DNA from 3 places in the Geobacillus sp. CCR genome. Region 3 is predicted to be linked to each of the others. Evidence: riboswitches for the same ligand, from Rfam matches in the RefSeq annotation. Region 3 holds a riboswitch; each other region holds the start of a gene.

The links. Region 3 has a riboswitch for S-adenosylmethionine ahead of ACVBDQ_RS09280 (methionine ABC transporter ATP-binding protein). Riboswitches for the same ligand answer to the same signal wherever they lie in the genome.
Region 1: another riboswitch for S-adenosylmethionine. It lies ahead of mtnK (S-methyl-5-thioribose kinase); the one in region 3 lies ahead of ACVBDQ_RS09280 (methionine ABC transporter ATP-binding protein).
Region 2: another riboswitch for S-adenosylmethionine. It lies ahead of ACVBDQ_RS09955 (bifunctional homocysteine S-methyltransferase/methylenetetrahydrofolate reductase); the one in region 3 lies ahead of ACVBDQ_RS09280 (methionine ABC transporter ATP-binding protein).

What each region holds. Positions count from the first base shown of each region.
Region 1 is NZ_JBREBQ010000052.1:7,200-12,317, reverse strand. It holds gene ACVBDQ_RS16595 (sugar ABC transporter substrate-binding protein) at 1-885, opposite strand, end outside; gene mtnA (S-methyl-5-thioribose-1-phosphate isomerase) at 872-1,939, opposite strand; gene mtnK (S-methyl-5-thioribose kinase) at 2,023-3,213, opposite strand; SAM riboswitch class I at 3,354-3,522, opposite strand; gene ACVBDQ_RS16580 (carbon-nitrogen family hydrolase) at 3,617-4,429, opposite strand; gene ACVBDQ_RS16575 (pyridoxal phosphate-dependent aminotransferase) at 4,528-5,118, shown strand, end outside.
Region 2 is NZ_JBREBQ010000016.1:32,556-37,673, reverse strand. It holds gene ACVBDQ_RS09970 (hypothetical protein) at 1-71, opposite strand, end outside; gene ACVBDQ_RS09965 (uberolysin/carnocyclin family circular bacteriocin) at 370-600, opposite strand; gene ACVBDQ_RS09960 (hypothetical protein) at 664-834, opposite strand; SAM riboswitch class I at 1,147-1,249, shown strand; gene ACVBDQ_RS09955 (bifunctional homocysteine S-methyltransferase/methylenetetrahydrofolate reductase) at 1,321-3,168, shown strand; gene metH (methionine synthase) at 3,161-5,118, shown strand, end outside.
Region 3 is NZ_JBREBQ010000014.1:69,057-74,174, reverse strand. It holds gene ACVBDQ_RS09295 (toprim domain-containing protein) at 1-40, shown strand, start outside; gene ACVBDQ_RS09290 (thioredoxin family protein) at 37-354, shown strand; gene ACVBDQ_RS09285 (hypothetical protein) at 501-848, shown strand; SAM riboswitch class I at 922-1,031, shown strand; gene ACVBDQ_RS09280 (methionine ABC transporter ATP-binding protein) at 1,119-2,147, shown strand; gene ACVBDQ_RS09275 (methionine ABC transporter permease) at 2,137-2,805, shown strand; gene ACVBDQ_RS09270 (MetQ/NlpA family ABC transporter substrate-binding protein) at 2,821-3,672, shown strand; gene ACVBDQ_RS09265 (hypothetical protein) at 3,800-3,991, opposite strand; gene ACVBDQ_RS09260 (carboxymuconolactone decarboxylase family protein) at 4,572-4,934, shown strand.

The sequences.
Region 1 (5,118 bases), on a different contig from region 3:
CAAGTCTTCATCGCTCAAATCGATGCCATACACTTTAATTTCCGTGCGCCCAGCTTGCTCGATGGCGCGCGTCGCCCCTTTGGCGAACTCGTCCCAAGTTGCGAAGACAGCGTCAATGTCGCCTTTGTTCGGGTATTTTTTCAAAATCGCTTCCATTTGCGTTTGTGTGTCCAAAGCTGTGTTGGCGCTCGCCGTGCCAAACTTGGCAATTTCTTTAATGTTCGGATAGCGTTTTTTGAACGCGTCATAAATGACATGGCGGCGTTCCATCGGGGTAAAGCCGCCGACCCAAATCGTGACGATGTTGCCTTCCCCGTTTAAGTCTTCTGCGAGCGTTTTTAATGTTTTCCAGGCGAGGCTGTAGTCGTCTTGGTCGATGACGGTGACGCCGGGAATGTTCAAATCGTTGTCAAACGCCACAACTGGAATGCCTTTGGCGACGGCTTTTTTCACCGGGCCTTCGAGCGCATCGGCGCGGCCGTGGTCAAGCAAAATGGCGTCCACATTTTGTGTAATGGCCGTCTCAACGTACGATGCCATTTTGGTTAAATCGTTGTCGGCGTTGTAAATTTGCACCTCGCCGCCGAATTTTTGCACTTGTTCTTTGACGCCGGCGATGTATTGCGATGAGAACGTGCCGATGGACAGTTGCATAATGGCGGCGATCTTCACCGGTTTTTTCAGCTTCTCCGGGATGGCCGCCTGTTCGCTGCTCGATGCGGTTTGGCTGTTGGATGAGACGGTGTCGCCTTGGATGGCCGTTTGCTTCGTTTCGTTGGCCGGCTTAGAGCTCACGGCGTCTTGCTCGTTCGTGCAGCCGGCCAAGACGGAGAACACGGCAAAGAAAAGAAGAGAAAGGAACGATAAGGCCTTAAATCGTTTCATGCTGCTCCTCCTTTGTGAATAATGATGGCAGCGTTGCGTTGTAATTGCCGCGAATGATGCCTTTTTCGGTAATGATCGCGGTAATGAGTTCGTTTGGCGTTACGTCAAACGCCGGATTGTATACGTTGACGCCTTCCGGGGCGATGCGCACGCCGGCGATGTGGGTCACTTCATCCGGATGGCGCTCTTCGATCGGGATGTCCGCACCTGTTTTCGTCGTCAAATCGATCGTGGACAACGGCGCAGCGACGTAAAACGGAATGTCAAACGACTTCGCGAGCAAGGCCAGGCCGAACGTGCCGATTTTGTTCGCCGTATCGCCGTTTTGCGCGATCCGGTCGGCGCCGACGATGATGGCGCCAATGCCTTTCGCCTTGATCGCTTGCGCTGCCATGTTGTCGGTGATGAGCGTCACATCAACGCCCGCTTGCATCAGTTCCCAAGCGGTCAGGCGCGCCCCTTGCAACACCGGCCGCGTCTCGAGAGCGTAAACGGATAGTTCAATTCCTTTTTCTTTCGCCAAATAAAACGGGGCGAGCGCCGTTCCGTAGCGGGCGGTGGCGATCGAGCCGGCGTTGCAAATCGTCATCACCCGCTCGCCGGGCCTGAAGAGCGACAAGGCATGCTCGCCAATGCGGCGGCACACATCCTCGTCTTCTACTTGAATGCGAATCGCTTCGTGGACGAGCGTCGTTTTGGCCTCGTTGACGGAAAGGGCGTCGGCCGCAGCGGTGACGAGCCGATCGAGCGCCCAAAACAAGTTGACGGCAGTCGGCCGGGCACTGGCTAGGTAGTCACGATCTCGTTTCAAGCGACGGCGGAATTCATCGAGCGATTCGGTGTCGTAGCGTAAAGCGGCAAGCGCCAGGCCATAGGCGGCGGTGATGCCGATCGCCGGCGCGCCGCGCACTTTCAGCGTGGCAATCGCCTCATAGACGTCTTCCAGAGTGTGCAAGTCGATATATTCGATGATGGATGGAAGCTTTTGCTGGTTTAAAATCGTCACATGCGTCTCGCGCCATTCAACGGAGCGTGGGATGGCAAAGGTGCTCATCGCCATCTTCCTTTCTCTTTTTTTTTGGTTTGTCCGGGTCAGCGCCGCGCAGCTTGCGTCGAGACCCGGACGATTGTATGGCATTATTGTTCCGTTTCGGCAAACAGGCGGCGGAAGTCTTCCGTTCCGGTGAACACGCGGCGCTCAATGATCAAGCGGCGGCCGAGACGGAGGGCATGCCGTTTGGCAACAAGCCGTTCATCTTTGTGCTCGATGCCGTCAAGGTCCGCCACATGGGCGAGGCCGATCGTCCGGCGGATGACTTCGCAGCCGGCAAAGCCGACGGCGTCGATGAACGCGTGCCGGAGCACGTCCTCGAGCAAGCCCGGCGTCGCGGCGTACGTTTCCACGCTCTCGGTGCGCCAAAGGTTTGAGAACACGGACGCAAAGACGTCCCATGTCCGGTCGATGTGGTCAAAGAGCGGTTGGCGCTCTAATTCAGAGCGGGACAACGCATTTAACAGCAAATTGGCGAAAAATTGGCCAAGGTCAAACCCGATCGGACCGTAAAAGGCGAATTCTGGGTCGATCACTTTCGTTTCGTCGGCGCTTACGAAAATGCTGCCGGTATGCAAATCGCCATGCAAGAGCACATCGGCTTCGGTTAAAAACTTGCGCTTCAGCTTTGCTGCTTCCAGGTGGAGGCGGTCATCGCGCCAAAGAGCTTCAACGTCTGGGCGCAATTCGTCTTCAAAGTTGTTCGTTTCATGGTCAAAAAACGGGTCGGTGAAGACGAGGTCTTCGGTAATTTTGCACAGTTCCGGATTGACGAAGCTTTGCGCCAATTTCTTTTTCTCTTGCTGGTTCATGCCGAAGTCAGACGTATAAAACGCCGTTTTGGCAACAAACTCGCCGATATGCTGGGACAAAAGCGGATACGTTTTCCCTTCGATCAGCCCTTTGCGGGCGATTTGCAAACGGGATAAGTCTTCCATCACCGTAATGGCGAGCGATTCGTCAGAATAGTAGACTTTCGGCACGTATTGCGGCACGTAGCTCGCAAACGTGCGCAGCGCGTTGCTTTCAATGACAGCGCGCTTTAACGTGAGCGGCCAGCTTTCGCCGACCACTTTGGCGTACGGCAACGCTTGTTTGATGATGACGCCTTGTTTCGTTTCTTGATCGACGATATGAAAAACAAGGTTCAAGTTCCCGTCGCCGATCTCGCGGCAGGCAAGCGGCGCTCCGTCGCGGAATAGGCCGAGGCGGACAGCGAGAGATACCGCCTTCGGTTCGGTCAGCGGTTCGTAAACCGATGTTTGAACAGTGGTCATTTCCTTGTTCCCCCTTTTTTCATTTCGCTCGTTTTCAAATGCCGGTTCTGACGCGGCGCTGAAATCTCGGCGTTTCCGGCAAATGAAAAAGCCTCTTTCGCATACGGAAAGAGGCTTGAAGATTCATTCGTTCTTCGCGCCTCTTATCTTTCAGAAAGACATCGGTCTTTCTGTTGGACTTAGCACCGTGCCCTGCGGAAGCATGACGCTTCCGGCGCCGCCCTTGGCGTGCGCCCTATCTCACGATAGTATTACGGTCGGTTGCTGGGCTTCATTGGGCCAATTCCCTCAGCCAACTCTTGATAAGAGTACCGATTTCTCGTATTCAGTTTTTGCAATTTTCACGATGTTGTCAATCGTTTGGTTGTTTGATTCGAATGATACATGGTCGATCAATCGATTGTCAATACGTTTTGAAAAAATTTTTTGCCGCTTCGTAGTCGTGCGGCCGGCGGTCGGCAAACACCGGGATGCGCGCGCGGACGTCCGCAACGAGTGCGGGATCGATGTCGGCCGAGAGAATGCCCGGCTTCTCGTCCGCCTCGGCGATCACTTCGCCCCATGGGTCGATGACGAGCGAATGGCCGGCAAAGACGTTGTTCGGGTCGCGGCCAGCCCGGTTGCAGGCGACGACGTAGCATTGGTTTTCAATCGCCCGCGCCATCAAGAGCGTCCGCCAATGGTGCAGGCGGGGAAGCGGCCATTCGGCGACGACAAACAGCACTTCCGCCCCAGCCAAAGCATGGGCGCGAATCCACTCCGGAAAGCGGATGTCATAGCAAATGACCCCGGCGCATGCAAGCCCGTCGAGCGAAAACAAGCCTAAGCTGCTTCCCGGCTGCAAATACAAATGTTCATCCATTAATTGGAACAGATGGAGTTTGCTGTATTCGCCGACGATTTGGCCATGGCGGTCGGCCACGATCATCGTGTTTGTCACGCCGGCGGCTGTTTTTTTGGCGACCGAACCAGCGACGAAATGGACGCCGTACGTTTGCGCCAATCGGGAAGCGAGCGCCTTCGCCCGTTCGGCGCCTTCGTCGGCAATTTCATCCAGGCGCGTCAAATCGTAGCCGGTCGTCCATAACTCTGGCAGCACGATGATGTCAGCGCCGTCTTTGGCAGCGGATTCCACGGCCTGTTCGGCTTGCTGTTCGTTTTTTGCTGGATCGCCAAATGCAATGTCAAGCTGCAGGCAGGCGATGCGGATCGTCATGAGCGTTCACCTCGGAAAAAAATTTTTCTTTACATTTTGCTTTTAACGATATATGATGTTGCACTAGAATTTCAAGAATTTTTGAGAAGGTGTGGACGATGACGATCGAATTTCCCTTTTCCGAACTGCTTGAACAGCTGCCGAAGCAGTTTTTCGCCTCGCTCGTGGCGAAAGTCGGTGCGAAGATCAAGGCGGGTTATGATGTGATCAACTTAGGGCAGGGCAATCCGGATCAGCCGACGCCGGCGCACATTGTCGAAGCGATGCAGAAGGCAGCCGCGAACCCAAAATACCATAAATATTCGCCGTTTCAAGGCTACTCGTTTTTGAAAGAAGCCGTAGCGGCGTTTTACGCGCGCGAGTACGGGGTGACGATCGACCCGGCCCGCGAGGTCGCCATCTTGTTCGGCGGCAAAGCCGGGCTTGTCGAGCTGCCGCTTTGCCTCGTCAACCCGGGCGATGTGGTGCTTGTCCCGGACCCGGGCTATCCGGACTATTGGTCGGGGATCGCGCTTGCCCGCGCGCGGATGGAGATGATGCCGCTTTCTTCGGAAAACGGATTCTTACCGGATTACGAAGCCATTCCGGAGTCGGTCGCCGACCGAGCGAAGCTCATGTTTTTAAACTATCCGAACAATCCGACCGGTGCGACGGCGACAAAGGAATTTTTCGCGGAGACGGTGGCGTTT
Region 2 (5,118 bases), on a different contig from region 3:
TCCCGCACCCCAGACAGACGCACATAATGATAATGGTATTGACGTTGCAATGCCTCTTTGGACTCAAGCAAAACTCCTATTAAAGGACTGACAGACATAAAAAAGAGAAACGCCATAATCGCAGAAGGACGAAACATGATAAATGATCGAGTGCAAATGATCACAACCAATATCCCCGAAACAAGCCATTTCGCCGCTTCCACCAAGAACATGGTCATCTTCGGAGAAAAAGGCGATTTTTTCTGCAATGGGGCCAAACTACTTCGTTGTCGTTGTTGATATAACAGCCATACGAGTTTCACTTCTCTTCCCCCACATTGATTTACTCATTAGGAACGGCAGGGAGTTTTTCCCCTGCCGTTTTGCCTTTTACCATGCAATCGCTGCCGCTTTTCCTCGTTCCGCCACTATTTTTTTCACCGTCGCGACAAAAGCTGACCACCCAATTTCCAAAATGGCGTCGACTCCACCTGACAAAATAGCGGTGATCCCAAGAATAATAGAAATGAGAGTGGAGCCGGTCAACACAATCGAAACAACCGTCGTCGCGATTGACTGTGACACGCCGAGCGTCCCGGCAACAAGCGCCAGCAAACTCATAACCTATCACCTCCTTCCAGTAAATGATAATCGATCAAAACTTTTTTCAAAAACATTCTGTGTCTATCTCATCCTTCGCACTAAACGAGAATAAACCCCGCCGTAAAGCAGCACCAATACAATAAATCCTATTTTGATGGGCATGCTGGCCGCTTTTAGGCGAAAAGCAACTCCAATCAACACAACAAGCGGCAGGCTAATCAGAATAAAATACGGCCACGACCATTGTTTCACCCACTTCACTCCTGTCTGCGATGCGGTTTCTAGTAAATTCCTTGTTAATATCATCCATTTTAATCATACACCTTGACTCTAAAAAAAAAAAAGAGAAATCGTTCGACAATTTTGTCTTTTTTTTACATATTTCGACATATTTCATGCTATTGAAATGAAACAGAGATGCTTTTAAGAGCTTGGTACAAGGTAAGCGTTGATCCAAGAAATTCTTTTTGAAATTTCCTCGCTTCACCGTATTGAATAATTTCGAAAAATACATTAAATTATATAGTAATCATCAAAACGTCACCGCACAATTGCATACCGGCATTCTTATCAAGAGAGGGGGAGGGACTGGCCCGGTGAACCCTCAGCAACCTGGCCCGCGGCCAAGGTGCTAAATCCAGACAGGCGGAAGCCTGGAAGATAAGAAGAAGCGAATGAAAAGTCTTCTTCTTATAGAAGGCTTTTTTCTTTTACTACGGAGAAACGGGGGAATCGAACGTGGGATTGCTGGATGAGTTGAAAGAGCGCATTCTCATCGCCGACGGGGCGATGGGAACGCTTTTATATTCGCACGGCATTGACCGTTGTTTTGAAGAATTGAATCTATCCAATCCAGATGAAATCGTCCATATTCATGAAGCGTATATCGCCGCGGGCGCCGACGTCATTCAGACGAATACATACGGCGCCAACTATGTGAAACTCGCCCGCTACGGCCTTGAAGATGAGGTGCCGGCCATCAACCGCGCGGCGGTGCGGCTCGCCAGGCAAGCGGCGAACGGGCGGGCGTACGTGCTCGGGACGATCGGGGGGCTGCGCACGTTAAACAAAAGCGTCGTCACGCTCGAAGAAGTGAAACGGACGTTTCGCGAGCAGCTGTTTGTCCTGCTGGCTGAAGGGGTTGATGGCGTGCTGCTCGAGACGTATTACGATTTGGAAGAGTTGGAGACGGTGCTTGCCATCGCCCGCAAAGAAACGGATTTGCCGATCATCGCCCATGTGTCGCTCCATGAAGTCGGCGTCTTGCAAGATGGCACGCCGCTCGCGGACGCCCTTGCTCGCCTAGAGGCGCTCGGGGCCGATGTCGTCGGACTGAACTGTCGTCTCGGTCCATATCATATGCTTCGGTCGCTCGAGGAAGTGCCGCTGCCGAAGCAGGCGTTTTTGTCGGCGTATCCGAACGCCAGCCTCCCGGATTACCGCGATGGCCGGCTTGTCTATGAGACGAACGCTGAATATTTCGAGGAAACAGCCAAAGCGTTCCGCGATCAAGGGGTGCGCTTGATCGGCGGGTGCTGCGGCACGACGCCGAAACATATTGAGGCAATGGCAAAGGCGCTCGCCGACCGGACGCCGGTGACGGAAAAAACGGTGAAACGGCGCGCGGCATCTGTATCAGTGCAAGCGGATCGGCCCGCCCCATCTCCCCTTCCCGAGCTCGCCCGCACGCGCCGCTCGGTCATTGTGGAGCTGGATCCGCCGAAAAAATTGGGGATTGACAAGTTTCTTGCTGGGGCGAAAGCGCTCCATGACGCTGGCATCGACGCGCTGACGTTGGCCGACAACTCGCTTGCTACGCCGCGCATCAGCAACGCCGCCGTCGCCACGATCGTGAAAGAGCGGCTCGGCGTCCGCCCGCTCGTGCATATTACGTGCCGCGACCGCAACTTGATCGGCCTGCAGTCGCATTTGATGGGGTTGCATACGCTCGGCATCACCGACGTGCTCGCTATTACCGGCGACCCGTCGAAAATCGGCGATTTCCCGGGAGCGACGTCCGTGTATGATGTGTCGTCATTCGATCTCATCCGCCTAATCAGCCAATTCAACGAGGGATTATCGTACTCGGGCAAACCGCTCGGGCAAAAAACGAACTTCTCGATCGGTGCGGCCTTCAATCCGAACGTCCGCCATTTGGATAAAGCGGTCGAGCGAATGGAGAAAAAAATTCAATGCGGCGCCCACTATTTCTTGACCCAGCCGGTTTACTCGGAAGAAAAAATCGTGCAAATATACGAAACAACGAAACATCTCGCCACGCCGATCTACATCGGCATTATGCCGCTGGTAAGCGTGCGCAACGCCGAGTTTTTGCACCATGAAGTGCCGGGGATCACCCTGTCGGACGAGATTCGCGCCCGCATGGCCGCCTGCGGCAGCGACCCAGTAGAAGCGGCGCGCGAAGGAATTGCCATCGCCAAATCGCTCATTGACGCGGCGTTTGATTTGTTTAACGGCATTTATTTGATCACGCCGTTTTTGCGCTATGACATGACGGTCGAGCTCGTCCGCTACATCCATGAAAAAGAAGCGGCCGCCAAAGAAAGGAAGGTTGTTCATGGCTAACATCACCTTAGAACAGCAGCTGCAGCGAAAAATTCTCGTCATTGACGGCGCGATGGGGACGATGATCCAAAGCGCCAACCTATCGGCCGCCGACTTTGGCGGCGAGGGGTATGAAGGGTGCAACGAATATTTGACCCTCACCGCCCCGCATGTCATCCGCCGCATTCATGAAGCGTACCTAGAAGCCGGTGCTGATATCATTGAAACGAACACGTTCGGAGCGACACGCATCGTGCTTGACGAATATGGCCTCGGTCATTTGGCGCTTGAGCTGAACATCGAAGCGGCCAAACTCGCCAAACAAACGGCTGAGTCGTTCTCCACCCCGGACTGGCCGCGCTTTGTCGCTGGTTCGATGGGGCCGACGACGAAAACGTTGTCGGTGACAGGCGGCGCAACGTTTGAAGAACTCGTCGCCGCCTACGAAGAACAAGCGCGCGGACTGCTCTTAGGAGGCGTCGACCTTCTCCTACTCGAGACGTGCCAAGATACGCTGAATGTCAAAGCCGGTTTTCTCGGCATTTCGAAGGCGTTTGAAGCGGTCAGCCGCCGCGTGCCGCTCATGATTTCCGGCACGATCGAACCGATGGGCACGACGCTCGCCGGGCAGGCGATCGATGCGTTTTTCATCTCGGTGCGCCATATGAAGCCGATCGCCGTCGGCTTAAACTGCGCAACCGGTCCGGAGTTTATGACCGACCATTTGCGCACGCTCGCCTCGCTCGCGGATACGGCGGTCAGCTGCTACCCGAACGCCGGGCTGCCGGATGAGGAAGGCCGCTATCATGAAACGCCGGAGATGTTGGCAGAGAAAATCCGCCGCTTTGCCGAAAAGGGATGGATCAACATCGTCGGCGGGTGTTGCGGCACGACGCCGGATCATATCCGCGCCATTGCCGAAGCGGTGCGTGATCTCCCGCCGCGGGCGATTCCGTCTTCGTTTGATGTCCACGCCGTTTCCGGCATCGAGGCGCTCATCTATGATGAAACGATGCGTCCGCTCTTTGTCGGCGAGCGGACAAACGTGATCGGCTCGCGCAAATTCAAGCGCCTCATCGCCGAAGGGAAATACGAAGAAGCGGCGGAAATCGCCCGCGCCCAAGTGAAAAACGGCGCCCATGTCATCGACATTTGCCTCGCCGACCCAGACCGCGACGAACTCCATGACATGGAGCAGTTCGTCCGCGAAGTCGTGAAAAAAGTGAAAGTGCCGCTTGTCATCGATTCGACCGACGAGCGCGTCATCGAGCGCGCCCTTACTTATTCACAAGGAAAAGCGATCATCAACTCGATCAACTTGGAAGACGGCGAGGAGCGGTTTGCGAAAGTCGTTCCTCTCTTGCACAAATACGGCGCCGCTGTCGTCGTCGGCACGATCGATGAACAAGGGATGGCGGTCACCGCCGAACGGAAGCTGGAAATCGCCTTGCGTTCGTATGACTTGCTCGTTAACCGCTACGGGGTGCCGGAGCGCGACATCATTTTCGACCCGCTCGTCTTCCCGGTCGGCACCGGCGATGAGCAATACATCGGCGCGGCGAAAGAAACCATTGAGGGCATCCGCCTCATTAAAGAGCGGCTGCCTCATTGCTTGACGATGCTTGGCATCAGCAACGTCTCGTTCGGCTTGCCGCCGGCCGGACGCGAAGTGCTCAACTCCGTCTTTTTGTACCATTGCACGCAAGCCGGGCTCGATTACGCCATCGTCAACACCGAGAAATTGGAGCGGTTCGCCTCGATTCCGGAAGAGGAAGTGCGAATGGCTGAGGCGCTTCTTTTTGACACAAACGACGAAACATTAAACGCCTTTATCGAATTTTACCGAAGCAAAATCACCGCCGCCAAACCGGCGCAGACGAACTTGAGCTTGGAAGAGCGGCTCGCCCGCTACGTTATTGAAGGGTCGAAAGACGGGCTCATTCCCGATTTGGAAAAGGCGCTTGAGACCTA
Region 3 (5,118 bases):
CGTCCGCATCGAATCGCTCATGAGGGGAAGAGGCGAGTGAAAGCGATCGACCGAAACGATGTCATGCGAGTGGTGGAAGTCGAGCCGCTTCTGGCCCTTTACTTGTATACCCCGCTGTGCGGCACGTGCCAGCTGGCGCGGCGGATGCTCACGGTGGTGGAGCAGTTGTTTCCGGCGCTGCCGTTTTACGAAACGGACATCAACTATATCCCTGAGCAGGCCGTTGCGTGGAAAATTGAAAGCGTTCCTTGCCTGCTTCTTTTTAGGGACGGAACGGTCGCAGGCAAGTGGTATGCCTTTCATTCCGTTCCGTATTTGTACGAAGTGATTCAAGCCTGCTTGCCGTCCCGATGATTCGCCTTTTTTTGACGCTGTTTGACACATTTCTTGGGAAATGACAAAAACGGCGCTCGTTCGTCAACGGGTTGTCGAGATTTTTGTAAAGGATTTCTCCTCTTCAGGTGGAAGTGAAAAAAATAAAAATGGGGGAGGGGATATCCATGGAAATGCGTGAATTAGTTGGGCAGTTCGTGGAACGGATGCAAGTGTTGCGCCATTTGGTGCCGATTTTGCCGGATGAGCAGCTGTATGTTCGGTTTGAAAGCGATGACGAAACCGCCTTGCTGTTGATCGGCAAGGAATCAGCCGCTAGAGGGATGGAAAACGATGAACGGAAAACATTGACGGTGCGCGGTTCCAAAGAGGCGCTCGCGTCCCTGCTGAACGGCGAACTGAAGCTGCAGCAGCTCGTCCGGTTGCGTGAAGTGCACGTGTCAGGAAGCTTCCGCCAGCTTTTGCTTCTTGAATCGCTCCTCCATTTGGCCAAGCCTTATCGGGACGTCGGATAAAAAAGATGTTGACACGCTTCGACAGACAATGATACAATCACATTCGTAGTCAATTGAATAGGCGATTGTTGCGCTCTTATCAAGAGAGGTGGAGGGATGTGCCCAATGAAGCCCGGCAACCGTCAGCGCATGTGCTGAAATGGTGCCAATTCACACAAAGCGGCCTGCTTTGAGAGATAAGAGACGGAATGGTGCACAATACCTTTCTGTTCTCTGCGGGCAGAAAGGTTTTCTTTTTGCGCTCTGCCGCTTGGGGAGGAAGGTGAAACGATGATTACACTCGAACAAGTGACGAAAATCTATCAAGCGGCCAACGGTTCGGTCACGGCAGTCGACAATGTGTCGCTTGAGATTCGCGAAGGGGAAATTTTCGGCATTATCGGCTACAGCGGCGCTGGGAAAAGCACGCTCATCCGCTTGCTCAATGGGCTCGAGAAGCCGACGAGCGGCCGGGTGGTCGTCGCCGGGCGCGATATGACGCGCGTGAAAGGGCGGGAGCTGCGCAAGGCGCGCCAAGAAATCGGGATGATTTTCCAGCATTTCAACTTGCTTTGGTCTCGCACAGTCAGGGAAAACATTGCCTTTCCGCTTGAAATTGCCGGCGTCCCGAAAGAGGAGCGGAACAAGCGGGTGGATGAATTGATCGAGCTTGTCGGCCTTTCCGGGCGCGAGGATGCCTACCCGTCGCAGCTGAGCGGCGGGCAAAAGCAGCGGGTCGGCATCGCCCGGGCGCTCGCCAACAACCCGAAAGTCTTGCTGTGCGACGAGGCGACATCGGCGTTGGACCCGCAGACGACCGATGCGATTTTGGACTTGCTCGTTGACATCAACAAGCGTCTCGGGCTGACGATTGTGCTGATCACCCATGAAATGCACGTCATCCGCAAAATTTGCGACCGCGTTGCGGTGATGGAAAGCGGCCGAATCGTCGAGCAAGGCGAAGTGTTGCATGTGTTCCGCAACCCGCAGCAGCCGATTACGAAACGGTTCGTCAAGCAGCTGATCGAGCCCGAGGAGACGGAAGAGGCGATTTCCCATTTGTTTGGCCAATACCCGAGCGGGCTGATCGCGCAGCTGACGTTCGTCGGCGCGGCAGCCGGAAAGCCGCTCATCAGCCAGGTCGTGCGGCAATTTGCCGTCGATGTCAACATTTTGCAAGGGAAAATTTCGCAAACCCATCAAGGCGCCTATGGGGTGCTGTTTGTGCACCTCGACGGGGCGAGGGATGAAATCGACCGGGCGCTTGACTATATTCAACGCCAGCAGGTGGCGGTGGAGGTGATTCACGATGCTCGCTAACCTCCTGCCGAACGTGCAATGGGAGACGGTGTGGGCGGCGACGGTCGAGACGCTGTATATGACGGGAGTGGCGGTGGCGGCCACTTTCGTCCTCGGAATCGTTCTTGGCTTGCTTCTATTTTTGACAGCGAAGGGCAACCTATGGGAAAACCGGTTTGTCAATACCGTGGTTGCGGCGTTTGTGAACATTTTCCGCTCTATTCCGTTTATTATTTTGATCATTTTGCTCATTCCGTTTACAACATGGCTCGTCGGGACGATGCTTGGCGCCAATGCGGCGCTGCCGGCTTTGGTCATTGGGGCCGCGCCGTTTTACGCCCGCATGGTCGAAATCGCTCTTCGCGAAATTGATAAAGGCGTCATCGAAGCAGCCCAAGCGATGGGCGCCTCAACGTGGACGATCATTTGGAAAGTGCTGCTGCCGGAGTCATTGCCGGCGCTTGTCTCCGGCATTACGGTGACGGCGGTGTCGCTCGTCAGCTATACAGCGATGGCTGGAGCCATCGGCGCCGGCGGGCTTGGGAACTTGGCGTATTTGGAAGGGTTCCAGCGCAACCATAACGATGTGACATTTGTCGCAACCGTATTGGTGTTGGTCATTGTATTTATCATTCAGCTGATCGGTGACTTTGTCACTTCGAAAATCGATAAACGATAAAGGGGGAAACAACTGATGAAGAAATGGTTGGGTGTGTTGCTCGCCGCCATTCTCGTGCTCGCTTTGGCGGCATGCGGCGGCAACAATAACGACAGCGCGGAAGGCGGCAAAGACGGCAAATTGGTGAAGTTGAAAGTCGGTGCGTCGAACGTGCCGCATGCGGAAATTTTGGAAAAAGCGAAACCGATTTTGAAGAAAAAAGGCATCGACTTGGAGATCATTACGTTCCAAGATTACATCTTGCCGAACAAAGCGCTGGCTGAGAAGCAAATCGACGCAAACTATTTCCAACACATTCCGTATTTGGAATCGCAAAAGAAAGAGTACGGCTATGATTTCGTCAACGCCGGCGGCATTCATATCGAGCCGATCGGCTTATACTCGAAAAAATACAAAAGCATTGAAGAACTGCCGGACGGCGCGACGATCATCATGAGCAACTCGGTCGCCGACCATGGCCGCATTTTATCGATGCTGCAAGAAAAAGGGCTCATTAAATTGAAACCGGGCGTCGATAAAACGAAAGCGACAGTCAATGACATCATCGAAAATCCAAAGCATTTAAAATTTAAGGCCGATGTCGACGCCGGGCTTCTGCCGCAAATTTACAAAAACGGCGAAGGCGATGCGGTGCTGATCAACGCCAACTATGCGCTTGACGCCGGTTTGGACCCGGCGAAAGACCCGATCGCCGTTGAGTCGCCGAAAAACAATCCGTATGTGAACATTATTGCGGTGCGCAAAGGCGATGAAAACCGGAAAGAAATCAAAACGCTTGTCGAAGTGCTGCAATCGAAAGAAATCCAAGATTTCATTAAAGAAAAATACCACGGCGCCGTCATTCCAGCGGCGGAAAACAATCAATAACGGGAGCGTTTCGCTTCCGTTTCTTTTTTGTCCCCAAAAAGCCGCTCCCCTTAAACGAAAAGAAAGCAGCAAAGGTTAAAACGATTCTGAATCCGAGGGCGCCGCGGCCGACCTGTTTCTCCGCTCTTCATCGGCCGTTCAAACGCGCCAGTACGGCGGCGAGCATAACGATGATGACGCAGTTTTGCAGGACGATCACAGCCGTTAAGCTGAAGGCGCCGTCTCCCTGTTCACCGAGGGTGTTGCCGATGATGATCCACGTCAAAAACGAAGCGAAAGCGGCTGTTAAGGCAAAGACAACCCAACGAATCAATCGCATTTCCCCCTTTTGTATTGATGATGGAAGTTGAACAGAACAGGCGGTTTTCATCATGACGTTCCATCTATGATCGCGAAACGGTGGTGTTTCCACACCCTTTCAATACCATTCGTTGTTTAATTTCGTTTTCCTTCATCCTATTTCGCGCAGGAGACTCCCACTTCAACGACCAAAGGGAGTAAGTGGGAGAGGAATGCTCGTTCCCCCTTTCTTTTGTGTATGATAGAATAAAGACGTGGAGAAAACTGTTAAATAAAGGCACTCCAATAACGGCTGCTCGATGTATGGAGTTGGTTGCAGGAAACGCTGCAACCGTAAAACATCGAGCGTAGGTCCGTCTGTTGTGTGTGGAAGCCAAGTACTGCCAACAGACACACCGAGAGAATCGGTAACGATGCAGGCATGACCTGCGTCGTTGGGTAGTCGTCAACCTGCCCCCTGATGCAACCCCAAGTCAAGGAAGGAGGACGAAGTCCGTTTGCACTTCTGGGGAGTTGCAAGCCCCCACTTCAAGCGTTAGCGAAGTGGGGGTAGTTGACGCATACTAACAGCAGAAACGAACAAAGGGAGGAAAATGATGATGAACAACGGAACACATGCATCGGTCGAATCCGCGCTTCATCGCTACAAAGAGGGAATTGGGGCGTTCACCAAAAAACTTCCGAATGTGGCCGAGCGGTTTAACGCGTTTACGGAAGCGTGCTTTGCCGAGGGAGCGCTGTCAAAAAAAGAAAAACAATTGATTGCCCTCGGCATCAGCTTGGCGGCGCAAGACGAGTATTGCACGATTTACCATACGAAAGGATGCCTTGACGAAGGAGCGTCGGAACGGGAAATTTTGGAAGTATGCGCGGTGGCGGCCGCGTTTGGCGGCGGGGCGGCGATGAGCCAGGCGGTGACGCTCGTGCAGGAATGCCTCCGCGAGCTGCGGACAGCCCATTAGACTCCGGCAACGGGGTCTTTTTTTTTGCAAAAGCTCGTACAAACAGCCCGTTTTCGTGTAAAATATAAAAAGCGCTGTCCCTTTTTCCTGTTTTTCTCCGTTTAGTTGCGTCTACATAGTGAAAAAGGGGGCGGAATAGTTGCGCATATTTTTCATTTGTTATAAGATTGTAATGAGAATAAAA